DNA from 2 places in the Mesorhizobium sp. M1E.F.Ca.ET.045.02.1.1 genome. Region 2 is predicted to be linked to the other one. Evidence: predicted binding sites of a transcription regulator. Region 2 holds the regulator's gene; the other holds the start of a gene.
What was found. The regulator PhoB, encoded in region 2, activates phosphate uptake and scavenging genes when phosphate is short. The targets are predictions, from matches to a motif close to TGTCATNNANCTGTCAT.

Region 1: the regulator PhoB is predicted to act here: its motif matches at 1,729-1,745, upstream of EJ070_RS25290 (PhoX family phosphatase).

What each region holds. Positions count from the first base shown of each region.
Region 1 covers NZ_CP034447.1:5,262,521-5,272,772, forward strand. The annotation lists gene EJ070_RS25290 (PhoX family phosphatase) at 1-1,675, opposite strand, end outside; gene EJ070_RS25295 (hypothetical protein) at 1,789-2,178, opposite strand; gene urtA (urea ABC transporter substrate-binding protein) at 2,486-3,796, shown strand; gene urtB (urea ABC transporter permease subunit UrtB) at 3,938-5,554, shown strand; gene urtC (urea ABC transporter permease subunit UrtC) at 5,551-6,774, shown strand; gene urtD (urea ABC transporter ATP-binding protein UrtD) at 6,781-7,527, shown strand; gene urtE (urea ABC transporter ATP-binding subunit UrtE) at 7,598-8,293, shown strand; gene EJ070_RS25325 (hypothetical protein) at 8,560-8,736, shown strand; gene EJ070_RS25330 (GGDEF domain-containing protein) at 8,764-9,909, opposite strand; gene EJ070_RS25335 (hypothetical protein) at 10,021-10,252, opposite strand, start outside.
Region 2 covers NZ_CP034447.1:2,466,088-2,476,339, forward strand. The annotation lists gene EJ070_RS11995 (response regulator) at 1-151, shown strand, start outside; gene pstS (phosphate ABC transporter substrate-binding protein PstS) at 902-1,960, shown strand; gene pstC (phosphate ABC transporter permease subunit PstC) at 2,027-3,013, shown strand; gene pstA (phosphate ABC transporter permease PstA) at 3,017-3,868, shown strand; gene pstB (phosphate ABC transporter ATP-binding protein PstB) at 3,865-4,668, shown strand; gene phoU (phosphate signaling complex protein PhoU) at 4,689-5,396, shown strand; gene phoB (phosphate regulon transcriptional regulator PhoB) at 5,416-6,105, shown strand; gene EJ070_RS12030 (medium chain dehydrogenase/reductase family protein) at 6,546-7,577, shown strand; partial or broken gene EJ070_RS12035 (LysR substrate-binding domain-containing protein) at 7,786-8,167, shown strand; gene EJ070_RS12040 (adenylate/guanylate cyclase domain-containing protein) at 8,366-10,087, shown strand.

The DNA.
Region 1 (10,252 bases), 2.8 Mb from region 2:
CGGTGTCGACGCCATAGACGCCGTCCGGAAGGTCGAAGTCGTTGGCGCCGTCGGTCGCCACCCACAGCCGGCCGGCCGGATCGAAGGTGATGTTGTCAGGGCAGACGAACCAGCCATTGTCCGACGTATCGGGGTGGAAGGTGGCGCCGACCTTGGCGTCCTTGGGGTTGCCGCAGAGCACGAAAAGGTCCCAGGCATATTTATCGGCGGTGTGGTCGGCATCGGGACCGCGGCCGCCGGGCGGGATCAGCTCGACGATGTGGCCCCAGAGGTTTTCCGGCCGCGTGTTGGCCGGGTTCACCTTGGATTCGTCGCGCTTCTTGTTCTTGGTCATGACGGCATAGACGCGGCCGGTGACCGGATTGGTCTCGATGTCCTCCGGCCTGTCCATCGGCGTCGCGCCGAGCGCGTCGGCGGCAAGGCGGGTCTTGAGCAGCACCTCGGCCTGGTCGGCAAAACCATTCTCGGCGGTGAGCTTGCCTTGGCCGTGGACCAGCGGCAGCCAGCTCACCGTGCCGTCGGCATCAAACCGCGCCACCGACAAAACGCCGTCGTCCAGGAGATCGTTACCGGAAGCGGGGTTCGCCGGATCGTACGGCTTGGCGGAGACGAAGCGGTACATGTATTCAAAGTAGTCGTCGTCGCCCATGTAGACGACAATGCGGCCGTCCTTGTTGCGCACGACGGTCGAGGCCTCATGCGACATGCGGCCGAGCGCGGTGCGCTTGACCGGCGTCGACCGCGGATCGTAGGGGTCGATCTCGACAACCCAGTCGAAGCGGTTGGGCTCGTTCGGCTCCTTGTCGATGTCGAAGCGGTCGTGGAAGCGGCCGCGGCCGTAGATGTCGGAGCCGTCGAAGCCGTAGCGGTCGAGGATATCGGCGGTCGGCGCCTTCTTCGGGTCACCGCCGAAGAGATCGGAAACGCCCTCCTCACAGGTCAGCACCGTGCCCCAGGGCGTGACGCCGCCGCTGCAATTGTAGCTGGTGCCGAGCACCTTGGCGCCTGTCGGGTCGGCCGAGGTCCGCATCAGCGCATGACCGGCGACTGGGCCGGAGACAGCCGTCTCGGTGTTGGCGGTGATGCGGCGATTGAGCGGGCTGTCCTCGACGATCGCCCACTTGCCGTCCTTCAGCATCACCTCGACGATCGAATGGCCCATGGCCGCGAGGCCGAGATCGACCTGTTCCTTCGTCATCGTTTTGCCGGCGTCGTCCTCGGTCATGCCGGGGAACATGACGTTGGGCGAGATGTACTCGTTGTTGACGCAGAGCAGGCCGTGGTCGGAATTCACCGAACCCTTGGGCAGCGGCATGAAGGCGATGTAGTCGCAATTGTAGCCGAAGCGCTTTTCCTGCTCCTCGGCCTCGACCTTGTTGCCGTCGAATTCGGGTAAGCCAGCGGCGAGCGGATCGCCCCAGCGCGCGACGATGGTCGTCTCATAGCCTTCGGCGGCGGCGTGGTTCTTGTCGTAGACCCGCTTCAGCTCCGGAAAACCAAGGGTGGAAAGGGCGGCAGCGGCGTGTGTTTCGCCGGCAAACAAGGAGCCGACGAAGCTGCCGCCGGCAATCAGCGCGCCGGAGGCAAGGCCGCCTCTGAGGATCTCGCGGCGCGAGACTCGCGCGGCGATGACGTCGCGGATGACAGGGGAGGGTGAGGACGGGGAGTTGGCCATCGTGTCTGCCTCTTATGGTGGATGTTTGACACCGCGCTGCCTAAGCCGCCTCGGCAACATCCGGATGACATGAGAGGGCATATTGCAATGGTAGGCGCGGCCGCCGCCGGCGGTCACCTCCTGGTGCAGGTCGAAGCGGTGAAGGCGCCGTCCTGCTGCTTCATGATGATGTCGAAGGAAGGGGCGTTCGGATCGTCCAGCGTCGCCTGGGTGATGGAGAGAGAGTTGCCGCCGCTGGTGTAGCCGCCGAGCGGACCGAGCCAACTGATCTCGCCATTGGCATCCATCTGGTAATTGTAGGCCTGCGGCATTCTGCCGAAGGTGACCGGGCCGCTGTAGAGATTGCCCTTGATGGTGATGTCGCCGAGGTTGAGGAACATGCCGAGCAGGTAGACCTCGCAGTGATAAACGCCATCCGGCAGCCTGCCGTCGGCGAAGTCGGCGCGGGCGCCGCCGGCGGCGGATAAGAGAAGCAGGAAGCTCAGGATAATGCGTAGGGCCATGACGTCGCTCGTTTGCGCGGCGACCTTGCCCCATTTTGCCATCGTCTCGCAACCGCCGCCGAATTACCGCGTGTTGGATTGAGATCAAAGATTAGGCATTTTTACCATTTGGGCAAAATCTAGGCAGAGGTGCGCAAAGTTTTCTCAATCCCCTTTCCCTCCCGGATACTCGATCCGTTCGACGGCTATACGATAAGCAATTGTAAAAACGCATCTATCGCCGCTCAGCTCGCCATGCTCCGGCGTTTGGCACGTCGCTTGCAATGCTCTGTCGCGATGCAAAACAACCAGCTTGGGAGCGTGGAACATGAGGGGTAATTTCTCGACAATAACAAAAATGTTTTCGGCCGGAGTGATCGCTGCCGGCCTGTCGATGTCGGCTCCCGCCAGGGCGGCCGACGATACGATCAAGGTCGGCATCCTCCATTCGCTGTCGGGGACCATGGCGATTTCGGAAACGACGCTGAAGGACGTCATGCTGATGCTGATCGAGGAGCAGAACGCCAAGGGCGGCCTGCTCGGCAAGAAGCTCGAGGCAGTCGTCGTCGACCCGGCGTCCAACTGGCCGCTGTTCGCCGAAAAGGCGCGCGAGCTGATCTCCAAGGACAAGGTGGCGGCGGTGTTCGGCTGCTGGACCTCGGTGTCGCGCAAGTCGGTGCTGCCGGTGTTCTCGGAACTCGACAACATCCTCTTCTATCCGGTCCAGTATGAGGGCGAGGAGAGCGAGCGCAACGTCTTCTACACGGGCGCGGCGCCGAACCAGCAGGCCATTCCGGCCGTCGACTATCTGATGAGCGCCGATGGCGGCTCGGTGAAGCGCTGGGTGCTCGAAGGCACCGACTACGTCTATCCGCGCACCACCAACAAGATCCTCGAGGCCTACCTCAAGTCGAAGGGCGTGCCGGCCGAGGACATCATGGTCAACTACACGCCGTTCGGCTTCTCCGACTGGCAGACCGAGGTCTCGGCGATCAAGAAGTTCGGCTCGGCCGGCAAGAAGACGGCGGTCGTGTCGACCGTCAACGGCGACGCCAACGTGCCCTTCTACAAGGAACTGGGCAACCAGGGCATCAAGGCCGAGGACATCCCGGTCATGGCCTTCTCGGTCGGCGAGGAAGAACTGGCCGGTCTCGATACCGGGCCGCTCGTCGGCCACCTCGCCGCCTGGAATTATTTCGAGAGTATCGACACGCCCGAGAACAAGAAGTTCATCGACGACTGGCACAAGTTCATCAAGAACGACAAGCGCACCACCAATGACCCGATGGAGGCCCACTATATCGGCTTCAACATGTGGGTGAAGGCGGTCGAGAAGGCCGGCACCACCGATCCGGACAAGGTGATCGACGCCATGGTCGGCGTGTCGGTTCCGAACCTGACCGGCGGCTATTCGACGATGATGCCCAACCACCACATCACCAAGCCGGTGCTGATTGGCGAAATCCAGGCCGATGGCCAGTTCGAGACCGTCTCGCAAACTCCCGGCCTCGTGATGGGCGACGAATGGTCCGACTATCTGCCGGATTCCAAGGACCTGATCTCCGATTGGCGCGCGCCTCTGTCCTGCGGCAATTTCAACGTCGCCACCGGCAAGTGCGGCGGCAAGGGCACCAACTGATCCCGGTCCGGACCTTGGTCCATGACCCCAGGTCTCTCGGATCGCGGAGTGGCCCCACGATCCGAGACCGCGGCCTGGGCGGGCCAATCCTCCGGCCCGCCCAGGCAAACCTTCAAAACCCTTGAGGACCGCTGGAAGACGATGATCCTGCTGCGCGCGATTGGGCTGTTGCTGTTGCTGACGATGGCAAGTCTGTTGCCGTCGAGCGCGGCCGAAGCCGATCTCCGCGCAATCATCGCCAAATTCGCGACAGCCACCAACTTCTCGGCCACCGAGGCGGTGGTGCGCGAGCTGGCCGCGAGCGGCGATCCGGCGGTCGAACGACCACTTTCGGCGCTGGCCGACGGCGAACTTTATATCCGCAAGGGCGACTCCCAGGTCTTCGTCGGCAAGGACGGCGCGGGCGGCGTGGAGTTGCTCGATCCGCTGAGCGGCAAGAAGGCGGCCGACGCCGCCAAGACCGACCTCACCAAGATCAAGGTCAACAACGGCCTTCGCCGGACGATCCGCGATGCCCTGGGCACGCTGACGCTGCGCGCCAAGGACGCGGGCGTGCGGCTCGCCGCCGCGACGACCATGTTCAAGACGCCCGATGCGGCGAATATCGAGCCGCTCGATGCCGCGATCGCCGCCGAGACCGAGCCGGCCGTCAAGGCCATGTTCGAACAGGCGCGCGCGGCGACGGTTCTGGTTTCCGACAAGCCCGAAGCCGACAAGCTCGCGGCCATCTCGCTCATCGCGGCGCGTGGCGATCGCGACGCGCTTTCATTGCTGACTTCGGTCGAAGCCAATTCACAAGGCGCGGTCAAGGATGCGGCAGCCGGCGCCATCGGCCGCATCAATTCGACGCTGGCGCTGTGGGATGCCGGCCAGAACATCTGGTACGGCATCTCGCTCGGATCGGTGCTGCTGCTGGCCGCGATCGGCCTCGCCATCACCTTCGGCGTCATGGGCGTCATCAACATGGCGCATGGCGAGATGGTGATGCTTGGCGCCTACACCACCTTCGTCGTCCAGCACGTCATCCGCACGTCGTTCCCAAGCATATTCGACTGGTCGCTGGTCATCGCGCTGCCGCTTGCCTTCCTTGTCGCGGCGCTGGTCGGGCTTGCCATCGAGCGCGGCATCATCCGTTTCCTCTACGGCCGTCCGCTGGAGACGCTTTTGGCCACCTGGGGCGTCTCGCTGATCCTGCAGCAGGCCGTGCGCACCATCTTCGGGCCGACCAACCAGGAGGTCGGCAATCCGTCCTGGATGTCGGGCTCGTTCGACATCGGGCAACTCGCCATCACCTGGAACAGGCTGTGGATTCTGGTGTTCGCGCTCCTGGTTTTCGCGGTACTGCTCTACGTCATGAAGCGCACGCCCTGGGGCCTGCAGATGCGCGCCGTCACCGCCAACCGCCGCATGGCGGCCTCCATGGGCATCAGGACGCCATGGGTCGACGCGCTGACCTTCGCGCTCGGCTCCGGCATCGCAGGCATCGCCGGCGTGGCGCTCAGCCAGATCGACAATGTCTCGCCCAATCTCGGCCGCGGCTACATCATCGACAGTTTCATGGTCGTCGTCTTCGGCGGCGTCGGCAATCTCTGGGGCACGCTGGTCGGCGCCTTCTCGCTCGGCATCGTCAACAAGTTCCTCGAGCCCTATGCCGGCGCGGTGCTCGGTAAGATCGTCGTGCTGGTATTGATCATCCTGTTCATCCAGAAGCGCCCGCGCGGCCTGTTCGCGCTGAAGGGCAGGGCGGTGGAAGCATGATCGCGCAGCGCCTCTTCGGCGCCGACCGGCGCATCGCGGTCACCATTTTCGTCCTGCTGGCGGCTGCCATCGTCGTGCCGCTGCTCAACCTCGCGGTCTCGCCGGCGAGCGCTCTCTATGTGCCGCCCTATATCGTGGCGCTGCTCGGCAAGTATCTCTGCTATGCGCTGCTGGCGCTCGCGCTCGATCTCGTCTGGGGCTATTGCGGCATCCTCTCGCTCGGCCACGGCGCCTTTTTCGCGCTCGGCGGCTATGCGATGGGCATGTATCTGATGCGACAGATCGGCTCGCGCGGCGTCTACGGCAACCCGATCCTGCCGGACTTCATGGTGTTCCTGAACTACAAGGAGCTGCCCTGGTTCTGGTACGGCTTCGACCATTTCTGGTTCGCGGCAACGATGGTGCTGGCCGTGCCAGGCCTGCTCGCCTTCGTCTTCGGCTGGTTCGCCTTCCGCAGCCGCGTCACCGGCGTCTATCTGTCGATCATCACCCAGGCGATGACCTATGCGCTGCTTTTGGCCTTCTTCCGCAACGACATGGGTTTCGGCGGCAACAACGGGCTGACCGACTTCAAGGACATTCTCGGTTTCAACGTGCAGGCCGACGCGACGCGCTCGGCGCTGTTTGCTGCCAGCGCCGTGACGCTGGCGCTGGCCGTCTTCGTCACTGCGGCGATCGTGCGATCCAAATACGGCAAGCTCCTGATGGCGGTGCGCGACGCCGAAAGCCGCACCCGCTTCCTCGGCTGGCGGGCGGAGGACGTCAAACTGTTCGCCTTCACCGTCTCGGCGATCATGGCCGGCCTTGCCGGCGCGCTCTACGTGCCGCAGGTCGGCATCATCAATCCCGGCGAATTCGAGCCGTCCAATTCGATCGAGGTGGTGATCTGGACCGCGGTCGGCGGACGCGGCACGATCGTCGGCCCGATCATCGGCGCGCTGCTCGTCAACGCCGGCAAATCCTGGTTCACCGGCGTGCTGCCGGAATTCTGGCTGTTCGCGCTGGGTGGCCTGTTCGTCGCCGTCACGCTGTTCCTGCCCAAGGGCATCGTTGGCATGTGGGACAGTTGGCGCGGCAAGGCCAAGGCGCTGCGCGCGGCCTCGCTCGCCGCCGAAGCTGGCGCCGATGCGCAGGAACCGCGGCCGAAGATCGTGCGCTCGGCGGCGAGAACCCCGGGCGCCTGGTCGGCTTCCGACCCAGAGCCGCAGCCGGCGGAGTGAGCGATCATGAGCAAGTCGAACACCATCCTCTATCTCGACGGCGTGTCGGTCTCCTTCGACGGTTTTCGCGCCATCAACAGTCTGTCGCTGGTGCTCGACAAGGGCGAGATGCGCGCGATCATCGGACCCAACGGGGCCGGCAAGACGACGATGATGGACATCGTCACCGGCAAGACGCGGCCGGACGAGGGCGAGGTCTTCTTCGACGGCCAGGTCGATCTGACCCGCCACGACGAGGCCGAGATCGCCATGATGGGCATCGGCCGCAAATTCCAGAAGCCGACCGTTTTCGAGAGCCACAGCGTCGAGGACAATCTGATGCTGGCGCTGAAAGGGCCGCGCTCGATCTTCCCGGCGCTCTTCCATCGCCGCTCGGCCGCCGAGGCACGGCGCATCGACGACATCCTCGGCATCATCCGTCTCGGCGACAAGCGCGACGAGCTCGCCGCCAATCTCAGCCATGGCCAGAAGCAATGGCTGGAGATCGGCATGCTCTTGGCGCAGGACCCGAAGCTTTTGCTTGTCGACGAGCCGGTCGCCGGCATGACGGATGCCGAAACCGAGGAAACCGCGCGCCTGCTCAAGGACATCGCGCGGGACCATTCGGTGATCGTCGTCGAGCACGACATGCATTTCGTGCGCGAGCTCGGCGTCAAGGTCACCTGCCTGCACGAGGGCTCGGTGCTGTCCGAAGGCACGCTCGATTTCATCTCGGCCGACGAGCGCGTCGTCGAAGTCTATTTGGGGCGATGAGCATGATCTGGCGGGTTCCGTTCCACCGTTTCGATTTCGCTTTCCTCCGGCGTTGGAGAAGGGGCTGACCATGCTCGAAGTCTCCAATGCCACGCTCCACTATGGCGCCGCGCAGGCGCTGCGCGGCGTTTCGCTGAAGGCCGGCGCCGGCAAGATCACCTGCGTGCTCGGCCGCAACGGCGTCGGCAAGACAAGTTTGATGAGATCGATCGTCGGCCATCATCGGCTGACGAGCGGAAGCGTTGCCTTCGAGGGGAAGGCGCTCGACCGGAGCGCGGCGTATGACCGCGCCCGGTCGGGCATCGCATTCGTGCCGCAGGGCAGGGAGATTTTTCCCCTGCTCACGGTGCGCGAAAACCTGGAATCGGGCTTCGCGCCGCTGAAGCGCGCCGACCGCACTGTTCCGGCGCATGTCTTCGAGCTGTTTCCGGTGTTGAAGCAGATGCTGGGGCGTCGCGGCGGCGACCTGTCCGGCGGCCAGCAGCAGCAGCTCGCGATCGGGCGGGCGCTGGTGATGCGGCCGAAGCTGCTCGTGCTCGACGAGCCGACCGAAGGCATCCAGCCCTCGATCATCAAGGATATCGGCCGCGCCATCCGCTATCTGCGGGACCAGGCGGGGATCGCGGTGCTGCTGGTCGAGCAGTATCTCGACTTCTGCCGCGAGCTTGCCGACGAGGTCAACATCATGGACCGGGGCCAGATCGTGCACACCGGACCGGCCGCGGATCTGGACAGGCCCGATGTGCGCAAGTTCCTGACAGTCTAGAACCGATTGCTCGACTTCGGGCGGCATCGCGATCAATAGCAACCCCAATATTTCTCCGGTTCAGCCCCTGTGTAACTCTGGCGCGCTCTATACCGCGTGCTAGTCTTTTCTTGGCCTTGGTGAGTCGGCCGCTTTCCGTACCAGTCGCGAATGAGGGGGAAGGCGCGGGCTCCAGCCGGCAAGTTCCACGCAAGCAAACCCGCCTAGCTTTCCCCGCAGTGATTGTCGGTCAATGCGTCCAACAAAGAACTTGCCAGGGGAAGGCGATGGAACGTTTTGTCGAGGATTATCAGAAGCGACGCCTCACCGAACGCGTGGATATCATGACGGCGATCAATATCCTGATGTCGCAAGGCTATGACGAGGACGAGCTGATCGGCGAGATAACCAAGGTCTTCTATGTCGACCTCGACGCCTACAATGAAGTGATCGGGCGCCACTGACAGCCTGAGTTGCCGGTGTAGAGGCTCTTAGCCGGCGCGGCGGAAGTCGAGCACGCGGTTGCGGCCGCCGCGCTTGGCCGCGTAAAGCGCCTTGTCGGCGGCGCTGAGAACCTTGTCGAAGCTCACGCCTTCGTTGCTGCCGAACGCGAAACCGGCGCTCACCGTGCATTTGAGCTGGCCCGTCTCGGTCTCGATCGTTCGCGCCGCGAAGGCCATCCTTATCCGTTCCGCCGTACCCTCGACCATCTCGGGCAAGGTGCGTTTCAGAACCAGCGCGAATTCCTCGCCGCCCATGCGGGCGGCGGCATCGTTCGGGCGCAGATTGCCGGACAGTTCTTCGGCGAAGACCTTCAGCACCTCGTCGCCCGAGGCGTGGCCGTACTGGTCGTTGATCGCCTTGAAGCCGTCGAGGTCGAAGACCACGATCGCGGTGAAGGCGCCGACGGGCACCTTGCCATGCAGGTCGAACAGAGCGCGGCGGTTGAGCAGCCCGGTCAGCGCGTCGGTCCGCGCTTCGCGCTGGTGATGCCGGGCAAGCCGCCCCTGGTTGAGCGCCAGCGACAGCGCGCCGATACCGGTCATCGAGGCGATAACGACGACCAGGCTCAGATCTTCGGCCCAGTTGCTCGGCGCGTGGCCGAGGACGAGTTTGCCGCCCCATGCCAGCACGGCTGCGCACAGCACGAAGGAGGCGGCGGTCAACGAGTAGAGCAGCGCCACGCCGACGAGCTGCGCCGGCGCCTCCGCGCGGCCTTTCCAGTATTCGTGCGCCGTGCCGAACAGGAGCAGCGCCGCAAGCGAATTCTCCAGCATGAAGGCCAGCCCGTCATAGCCGAGCGCCATGGCCGGCAGCGCCAGCGCGAAGGAGATGCCGGCGCCAAGCGCGATACGCGGCAGCGGCGAACTCCCGGTCCGGAACTGGTGTGCGGCGCCCAGCATCACCGAGAAACCGAGCAGCAGCAGCGCCAGTGTCAGGACGCCGAGGGCTGTTCCAGGCGCCTCGATATAGGCGTCATAGGCAAACACCTCGACTACCACCACCAGCACGCTGATCGCCCATGTCAGCAGGAACTTGTCGGAACGGGCGGTCAGCCAGGTTCCGAAAAGCGTCAAGCTGAGGCAGGCAGCGGAGAAGCCGACGGCCAGCAGCAATGAGTTGTAATCGAGCAGCATGCATTGTCCTTGCCGTCGCCGGGCTTCTGCAACCTGGCGTAGGTGCCTTAATGCGGCAAGGAAGTATCGATTACGTTACGATAGCGGTGAAAACGCGATAATTCCGTAGCGTCAGAGAACCGCCACCGACAACAGCAGTATGATGCCTGCCCCCATCATCACCAGACCCGGCCAATTCTGCGACAGGCCGAGGAAACCGAGCCCGCGTCGCCGGGGCTCCAGTGTCGGGCCCGGTGTTGCCAGGTTCGGCGCCGGACGATTCGGCGCTGTAGGTGCTGGATCGCTCAGACGTCCGCGTCTCAAAGTGGCGCTTGCCATGTACACGACGCCGGCGACGGTGAGC
Region 2 (10,252 bases):
CACCGCGCACGCGCTGAAAGGGGACCGCGAGCGCTGCCTGGAAGCCGGCATGGACGATTACCTGCCGAAGCCGATCAGCCCGAAGGCGCTGCTCGAGAAGCTCGAAAGATGGCTCGGCCCGGACGCGGAGGTCCGACGTAGCGCCAGCTAAAGCGCGTCGCGACGAGGCGGATTCAGGCGACGCGCTTTAAGTCTTTGTTTGATGCATGTCGTTCTCCCAAAACCGCTGCGCACTTTTGGGCGACATGCATTAAGCAATTCCAGGAAAAGTGTGTAACGGTTTTCCGTCCGGAATTGCGCAAAATCAAACATTTAGAGCGGATCAGCGATTCTGTGAAAAGCTGAGCCGCTCTAAGCAATTCCAGGAAAAGTGTGTAACGGTTTTCCGTCCGGAATTGCGTAAAAACAGATAGCTCCCTTCCGCAGTAGCCCGCCGTCAGCCGGCAGACGTATGGTGTGATCGCACCATACCAAAGCGAAGCCAAGCAAGGACAATAGGAGCTGTCGATTCCGCCCCTCGGTTACGGGCGGGAGCAGCGACCGCCGGCATAGAAACAGCGTCGACTCTACCCCAACGGACCCTGTTTTCGGCGATGGCTAGGCCATGATCCGCTCTGGCATTCGGGCAACGCGCTCTCGTCCGGATTTTATTTCCCGGCGGCCGAGATCCGGCCGCCGGGACAAATTTTCAATTTGAAAGTCAGACAAGTTACTGATTCCCGCGGCAAACTCCCGGCTGCTCGGCGGAGCCGGCCGCAGACCCCTTCCAGACAACCCCGTCCAGACGTTACCGGGCTGACACGAAACTGTCATGCGACTGTAATAATCGGGAGCTATTGCGCTCACCGGGCGCCGGTAGACCGGGTGCCAAAAGACCATATTCCGAACAGGAGCAGGCCACATGAGACATTTCATCCGCTCGGCGGCCGTTGCGATTGCAATGGCTGCGGCATCCACCCTTTCGATCTCCGCCGCGATGGCCGCCGACATCTCCGGCGCCGGCGCCACCTTCCCCTATCCGATCTATGCCAAGTGGGCCGACGCCTACAAAAAGGAGACCGGCACCGGCCTCAACTACCAGTCGATCGGCTCCGGCGGCGGCATCAAGCAGATCAAGGCCAAGACCGTGACCTTCGGCGCTTCCGATGCGCCGCTGAAGGGCGACGAGCTCGACTCCACCGGGCTGGCACAATTCCCGATGGTGATGGGCGGCATCGTTCCGGTCGTCAACCTCGAAGGTGTCAAGCCGGGCGAGCTCGTGCTCGACGGTCCGACGCTGGCCGACATCTTCATCGGCAAGATCACCAACTGGAATGACGAGGCGATCAAGAAGCTCAACCCCGACGTCAAGCTGCCCGACCAGGCGATTGCGGTCGTCCACCGTTCGGACGGCTCGGGCACCACGTTCAACTTCAGCTACTATCTCGGCGACGTCAGCGCCGATTGGAAGTCGAAGGTCGGCGTCGACAAGGCGCTCGAGTGGCCGGTGGGCATCGGCGCCAAGGGCAATGAGGGCGTCGCCAACAACGTGTCGCAGACCGGCGGCGCCATCGGCTATGTCGAATACGCCTATGCCAAGCAGAACAAGCTCACCTATACCGACTTGATCAACAAGGATGGCAAGAAGGTCGAGCCGACCGCCGCGGCGTTCTCGGCCGCCGCGGCCAATGCCGACTGGAGCTCGCAGCCGGGCTACGGCGTCATCCTGGCCAACCAGGCTGGCGCCGAATCCTGGCCGATGACCTCCGCCACCTGGATCCTCGTCTACAAGAAGCCCGACGATGCAGCGGCCACCGGCGAAGCGCTCAAGTTCTTCGCCTGGTCCTACGCCAAGGGCGACGACATGGCTGCCGAGCTCGACTATGTTCCGATGCCCGACGCGGTCGTGAAGAGCGTCGAGGATATGTGGGGCAAGGATATCGTCGACAGCAACGGCAAGCCGATCTTCTCCGGCATGTAATTCTTACGGAATGAGGAGGGCGCTTGCGGCGCCCTCCTGTCTCTCTTCCGAAATGCGAGGGGCTAAATGACTGCCGTTTCCGAAGCCGTGACGTCGTCCGCCATGCGGACCAGAGAAGCGACGGTGCGCCGCTTCGCCTTCACCGACATGGCCTTCCGGGCGGCCACGCGCGCTTCCGCCATCCTCGTGCTGGTGCTGCTTGGCGGGGTCGCCATCTCGCTGATCGCCGGCTCGTGGGAGGCGCTGTCGAAGTTCGGCGTATCCTTCCTGACGACCGAATCCTGGAATCCGGTCACCGAGAACTTCGGCGCGCTGGCCCCGATCTACGGCACCATAGTCACTTCGGCCATCGCCATCATCATCGCCGTGCCGATCGGCATCGGCATCGCCGTCTTCCTGACCGAGCTCTGCCCGCGGCCGCTCCGGCGCCCGATCGGCATTGCGGTCGAGCTGCTCGCCGGCATCCCCTCGATCATCTACGGCATCTGGGGCCTGTTCGTCTTCGCGCCGTTCCTGCAGACGACGGTGCAGCCCTTCATCATCAGTCTTTTCCACGGCATACCGGGCCTCTCCAGCTTGTTCGCCGGTCCGCCCTACGGCATCGGCCTGCTCACGTCGTCGTTGATCCTCGCCATCATGGTGCTGCCCTTCATCACCTCGATCACCAAGGACGTGTTCGACACGGTGCCGGCGGTGCTGAAGGAATCGGCCTGCGGCATAGGCTGCACGACCTGGGAGGTGACCCGGCGCGTGGTCATCCCCTATACCCGCGTCGGCATCATGGGCGGCGTCATGCTCGGTCTCGGCCGCGCGCTCGGCGAGACGATGGCCGTCACCTTCGTGATCGGCAATGCGCACCGCATCAGCGCCTCGCTATTCGCGCCGGGCACGACGATCTCGGCGACCATCGCCAACGAATTCACCGAGGCCGACGGCGCGCTTTACACCTCCTCGCTGGTGGCGCTCGGCCTGATCCTGTTCATCATCACCTTCATCATCCTCGCGCTCGCACGCTACATGCTGTTGCGCATCGATAGCCGCACGGGAGCCTGACCGATGTCGACCGCCACGTCGCTCTACCGAAGCCGCAAGCGCAAGAACGCCGTGATGATGGCGCTGTGCGTCATCGCTGCCGGAATCGGCCTCGCCTGGCTGGCGCTGATCCTCGGCGCGCTGCTCTACAAGGGGCTCTCCGGCGTCTCGCTGGCCGTGTTCACCGAAATGACGCCGCCGCCCGGCGACGCCGGCGGCCTGCTCAACGCCATCTACGGCAGCATCGTGATGACCATCATCGGCATCATCGTCGGCACGCCGATCGGCGTGCTCGCCGGAACCTATATGGCCGAGTACGGGCGCTTCTCGCGGCTGACCACGGTGGTGCGCTTCATCAACGACATCCTCTTGTCGGCGCCGTCGATCATCGTCGGCCTGTTCGTCTATGAGCTGCTGGTGCGGCCGATGGGCCACTTCTCGGCGATCGCCGGCGCGGTCGCGCTGTCCATCCTGGTGATCCCCGTCGTGGTGCGCACCACCGAGGACATGCTCAACCTTGTGCCCAACGCTCTGCGCGAAGCCGGCACTGCCATCGGCGCGCCGCGCTGGGTGGTGATCCGCTCGGTCGCCTATCGCGCGGCGCTTTCCGGCATCGTCACCGGCATCCTGCTGGCGATCGCCCGCATTTCCGGCGAGACGGCGCCGCTGCTCTTCACCGCGCTCAACAACCAGTTCTGGTCGAGCAATCTCAATGCGCCGATGGCCAGCCTGCCGGTGACCATCTTCCAGTTCGCGCTGAGCCCCTATGAGGAGTGGCAGCAACTGGCCTGGACGGGCGCACTCATAATCACCCTGACGGTTCTCGGGCTGAGCATCTTCGCCCGCAGCCTTACCGGACGCAGAGAGGACAGATGAAACCGATGTTGTCCACCGACCTGAACGTAGCCGACACCGTCGTCGAGAAGGCCAAGATCGAGGTCAAGAACCTCAACTTCTACTATGGCCAGTCGAAGGCGCTGAAGGACATCAACCTGTCCTTGCCCGAACGCAGCGTCACCGCCTTCATCGGCCCGTCGGGTTGCGGGAAGTCGACGCTGCTGCGCGTGCTGAACCGCATCTACGAGCTCTATCCGAAGCAGAACGCCGAAGGCCAGGTGCTGCTCGACGGCAAGAACATCCTCGACCGTTCGCAGGACCTCAACCTGCTCAGGACCAAGATCGGCATGGTGTTCCAGAAGCCGACGCCGTTCCCGATGTCGATTTACGAGAACATCGCCTTCGGCGTCAGGCTGTATGAGAAGATCAGCAAGACCGAGATGGACAACCGCGTCGAGCAGGCACTGAAGCGCGCGGCGCTGTGGAGCGAGGTCAAGGACAAGCTCAACGCCAGCGGCCAGAGCCTTTCCGGCGGTCAGCAGCAGCGGCTTTGCATCGCCCGCACTGTGGCGGTGAAGCCGGAAGTCATCCTGCTAGACGAACCGTGCTCGGCGCTCGATCCGCTGTCGACGGCCAAGATCGAGGAACTGATCGACGAATTGCAGGCCGACTACACGATCGTGATCGTCACCCACAACATGCAGCAGGCGGCGCGCGTGTCGCGGCAGACGGCGTTCATGTATCTCGGCGAGCTGGTCGAGTTCGACCGGACCGAGAAGATCTTCACCTCGCCCCGCGAGAAGCGCACGCAGGACTACATCACCGGCCGCTTCGGCTGAGTTCATACGAGGATACCATCATGGCCGAACACACCGTCGCTTCCTTCGACGAGGATCTGAGGCAGATCAGCCAGCTCATCATCGACATGGGCGATCTCGCCGGCTCCATGGTCGGCGCTTCGACCAAGGCTCTGCTCAATTCCGACAACGCGATGGCGCAGCGCGTCGTCTCCGACGACGCCATCATGGATGCGCGCCAGCGCGAGCTCGACGACCGCGCCATCACGCTCATCGCCAAACGGCAACCCATGGCCGACGACCTGCGCAGCGTGGTCGGCGCGATCCGCATGGCCGGCGACCTCGAGCGCATCGGCGACCTCGCCAAGAACATCGCCAAGCGCGTCGGCTCGGTCGGCATCAGCGCCGCGCCGCGCGACCTGTCGCACTCCATCGACTCGATGGCGCAGCTGGTGCTGATCCAGGTCCAGGGCGTGATCGAGGAGTACACCGCGGGCGACGCCACGGCGCTTGCCAAGCTCAGGAACGACGACGAGCGCGTCGACGTCAAATACACCTCCGTCTTCCGCGAGCTCCTGACCTACATGATGGAGGATCCGCGCAACATCACGGCCTGCACGCATTTATTGTTCTGCGCCAAGAATCTTGAGCGCATCGGCGACCATGTGACCAACATCGCCGAGAACGCCTACTATGTGCTGACCGGCACGCAATTGCCCGCGAACCGTCCGAAGCAGGACGAGACGGCGATGCCGGCGCCGGCGGCCTGACAACGAAGGTACCTGCTGAATGATCGCGCCACGCATCATGGTGGTGGAGGACGAGGAGCCGCTGGGGGTGCTGCTCCGCTACAACCTCGAATCCGAAGGCTATCAGGTCGAGGTGGTGACACGCGGCGACGAGGCCGAGATCCGCCTGCAGGAAAACGTGCCCGACCTGCTCGTGCTCGACTGGATGGTGCCGGCGGTTTCCGGCATCGAGCTCTGCCGGCGCCTGAGGATGCGGCCAGAGACCGAACGGCTGCCGATCATCATGCTGACCGCGCGCGGCGAGGAGAGCGACAGAGTGCGCGGCCTCTCGACGGGCGCCGACGATTATCTGGTCAAGCCGTTCTCGACGCCGGAATTCATGGCCAGGATCAAGGCGCTGCTGCGCCGCGCCAAGCCGGAGGTGCTGTCCAGCGTGCTCAAGGTCGGCGACATCGTGCTCGACCGTGAATCGCACCGCGTCTACCGCAAGAAGAGCGAGATCAGGCTCGGCCCGACCGAGTTCCGGCTGCTCGAATTCATGATGCGGCATCCCGGCCGCGTGTTCTCGCGCAGCCAGCTGCTCGACAATGTCTGGGGCGAGACGATCTATATCGACGAGCGCACGGTGGACGTGCATGTCGGACGCCTGCGCAAGGCGGTCAACAATGGCCGCATGCCCGACGTCATCCGCACCATCCGCGGTGCGGGCTACGCGATCAGGGAAGACTAGGGCGGTTCACCGTTTCACGGAAACGGCGAGCCACTCCATCTCTTTGTTTTCACGCAATTGCGGACGGAAACCGCGCTTCACACTTTTCCTGGAATTGCTCTGGAGTCCCGCCCTCCCGATGGATCGAAATCATGTTTCAGGGGCAGAACTCAATAGCAGGCGGTTGCCGATGGCCGCGAAGGGGCCACAGGCAATGTCGGCTTCTGACCCAAACCTGTCGTTCGTTTCCGCTCACCCCCAACGGCAGCTGATGTGAGGCCATTCCAACTGCTGTCGCGGCTGCGTCCCAATGTCATTCTGCTCAAATGAGCAGTTGTTTGTTGGGTGGCGACCGATCTTCTCGTGGGGTTGATCTGGAGCAAGTCGCTCCATCCCAGCGCGCGCTACCTTTCCACTAGAGTTTGCCTCAGTGGAGGAGTCCAATTTGGACCGAGGTTGCCATGAAGTCTCTGCGCGTCGTTGTTCGCCACCATGGCGGACCTGAAGTTCTGGAGATCGTGGAGGAGGACGCGCCCCATCCGGCATCAGGTGAACTGCGTGTGCAAACAATCGCCGCCGGCGTCTCCTTCGCAGAGCTATTGATGCGGGAGGGGATTCATCCCGAGAAAACGACCCTGCCATTCACGCCAGGATGGGACATTGTCGGCATCGTCGATGAGGCCGGAGAGGGAGTGTCCCATGCCATGATTGGTAAAATGGTTGCGGCGCTTCCCATTCATGGTGGTTACGCCCAGTTCATTTGCCTGCCGGCAGATGAACTCACTCTGGTTCCAACTGGTGTCGATCCCGCCGAGGCAGTCAGCCTCGTGCTGAACTACGTTACGGCCTATCAGATGATGCATCGCCTTGGGCATGCCTCTCCGGGTCAACGGGTCCTCATTCATGGCGCCGCCGGCGGAGTCGGCACGGCTCTGCTGCAACTTGGCCGCCTGGCAGGTCTGGAGATGTATGGGACTGCATCTCTTGCAGCCCATCAGATCGTATCCGATCTCGGGGCCACGCCGATCGACTACGAGCGAGTTGACTTTGTCGAAGAGATTCATCGTCTGACAAACGACGGCGTGGATGTCGTCTTCGATGGGGTCGGCGAAGCCAATGTCTGGCGTTCGTTTCGTACTCTGAGGCCTGGTGGCCGCGTCATAGCCTATGGCTTCACTTCATTTCTGCAGAAGGGCCAACTGGCAGGGGGCTTGCGTTACCGTCTTCGCGGGATATTGCGACCTGCGTGGTACGCGGTCCGCGCTTTCGTTTCACCAGGCCGACGACGCATACTCCCCTACAGCATACAATATCTGAAACGGTGGAAGCTCGCTTGGTTCCGCGAAGATCTCGGCGTCTTGCTCGATCTGCTTCGCGACGGGAAGATCAAGCCGATGGTGGCCGACCGGATGCCATTGATTGAGGCTCGTCGCGCCCAGGAGCTGCTCGGTCAGGGAGGTGTCAAGGGCAAGCTCGTGTTGATCTGCAATTGACTGGCCACCCGACAAGGATCGCCGAGCCAGAGCAGAGCCTTTGAAACGCAAGTCGCCTCCGGCGTCGGCTTTGATCGTTTCAATGACTGCCTATGGCGCTGCGCTAAGCAGACACCCCGTCACGCCGTCTTCTGCGCCACCAGCCCCAGTTCTTCGACCATCGCCTGGCGCATCAAGAACTTCTGCGGCTTGTCGGTCACCGTCATCGGCCGGCGATCCAGCCTTCGCCTCGCCGCCGGTGCCGCCGGAAAGCCCGGCGCTGGAGCGGCTGATGCTTCTCGAGGAAGGCCACTGCCTGCGCGAGCAGGCGCTGGCGGTCTGCGGCAGCGTGCGGCCGGTGGCGATGGCAAGCTACGGCGCGACCAGCCTGACGATCCTTTTGCAGATGGTGGCGCATGGGCTGGGCGTGACGCTGGTTCCGGAAATGGCGGCAAGCGCCGCCAGCGTCATGCCGGACTTGAGGATCGTGCCATTCCAGGGAGCCGATGCCGCAGCGCATGATCTGCATGGCCTGGCGGAAGAACAAGGTGCGGCAGGACGAATGCATGGAATTGGCCAAGATCATCCGTGGACTGGACCAGACGGTTCTGGGGGTTGACTTGGCGGCGCTGGCGGGGCGTGAGCTTGGCGGCGCCGATCAAAGGTCAGCCGTTGACCCTAAGTGGTCATTCAAGCGGACTGCGGATTAGCCCGGAAGCTCCAGCCGTGCTAGAGTTCGGTGATCGCATCGCCGGAGTGGAGCGCATTTGGCGCGACACCCTTGGCCATGAAGCACACACCGTGGTGCTATGGAACGCAAGCTTGCGGCCATTCTTGCCGCCGACGTCGTAGCTTACTCGGCCCTGATGGAGGCGGACGAGGGAGGGACCTTCGAGCGGCTTAGGGCCAGCCGTAAGGAGCTGTTCCAGCCGGAGATCAGCAAGCATCACGGGCGCATCTTCAAACTGATGGGCGACGGTTTGCTGGCTGAATTCGGCAGTGCAGTCGATGCTGTCGAGTGCGCGGTAACCCTTCAACGCGGCATGGTGGAGCGCAACGCAAGTGTCCCCGAAAGCGAGCGCTTCGAGGTCCGCCTCGGGATCAATCTGGGAGAAGTGATCGTCGAAGGGGACGATCGCTACGGCGAGGGTGTCAATGTCGCCGCTCGCCTGCAGCAGCTCGCTGATCCCGGCGGCGTCTGCGTTTCAGAGAAGGTGTCCAAGGAGGTCGAGAAGAAGCTGGCGTTTGAGTTCGAACCCATGGGCGGCCAGCGGGTGAAGAATATAGCCGAGCCGATATACTGCTATCGCGTAAACTTGCAGTCTGTCAGAGCCTCTTCGGCCGGTCGACCGGTATCGCTGGAATTGCCCGACAGGGCGGCCGTCGCCGTCTTGCCTTTCGCCAACATGAGCAGCGATCCGGAGCAGGAGTTCTTCGCCGAGGGATTGGCTGAAGACCTGATCACGGACCTGGCAAAGGTCCCCGGCCTTCTTGTGATCGCTCGCAACTCCTCGTTTGTCTACAAGGGAAGGTCGGTCGATGTCCGATCGATCGCGAGGGATCTCGGCGTCCGATATGTTGTCGAAGGCAGTGTGCAGAAAGCGGCGGCGCGCGTGCGGATCAACGCACAGCTTATCGACGCGCGCGAGAATACGCATATCTGGGCCGACCGCTTCGACGGCGAACTTGCCGATGTCTTCGCCTTGCAGGACGAGGTTGTCGGTAAGATCGTTGGTGCACTCTCCGGCTCGTTTCCTTCCGCCTGCTCGCTGCCCCGGCAGAGGACGTCGAATTTCGAAGCTTACGAGCTTCTGGTGCGCGGGCGGTCGCTGGTGACCCAGTCGCAAGAGGCGAACAAGACCGCACGTCCGCTCCTCGAAAGAGCGATCCAGCTGGATCCAGGCTTCGCGGAGGCGCATGCCTGGCTCGCGATGTCGCACCTGCTTGGTTGGATGTTCTGGGGAGAGCCTGAGGAGTACCGTTCACTCGGGCGGGCTGAGGCCGAGCGCGCGGTATCGCTCGATCCAGGGAACGCAGGCGCGCATTCAATCCTGGGTTATGTTTTGCAATTCGACTTTAGGGCGGATGAGGCAGCGGCGGAATTTGCGACAGCGTTGAGGATCGATCCCAACCACGCCGACACTTGGATCTTCCTGGGCGAATCGAAAGCGCATCTGGGTAACGCCGTCGAGGGGATCGAGTGCATTCAAAATGCCTTCCGGCTGGATCCTTACCCACCCGGACGATGCTATTGGCTGCGCGGGTACGTAGAATATGCTGCGCGCCGCTACGAGGATGCGGTCGACACCCTTCGGCATGAAACAACCTACCGGACAGGGTCGCGGCGGATTTTGGCTGCCGCCCTTGCACAGCTTGGTCGGATCGAAGAGGCCAAGGAGGAAGCACGACAATTCCTCGCCGCCAACCCGCATTTTTCCGCTCGGCAATGGGCGAGCACGCAGCCGTTCCGCCGCGACGCGGATCGCCAGCATTTCGTTGATGGCTATCTAATGGCGGGTCTACCCGAATGACTCGCTAAAGCGCGTCGCGATCATTCAGATTCGCTCCGTACGCTTTAGGTTTTTGATTTTACGCATGTCTTTGTCCCGAAACCGGTTACCACTTTCGGGAGACATGCTTTAGGTGCCCGTGCGAATGACCGTTTCTGGCGCACAGCGGTCGGAGGCCAACGTTCC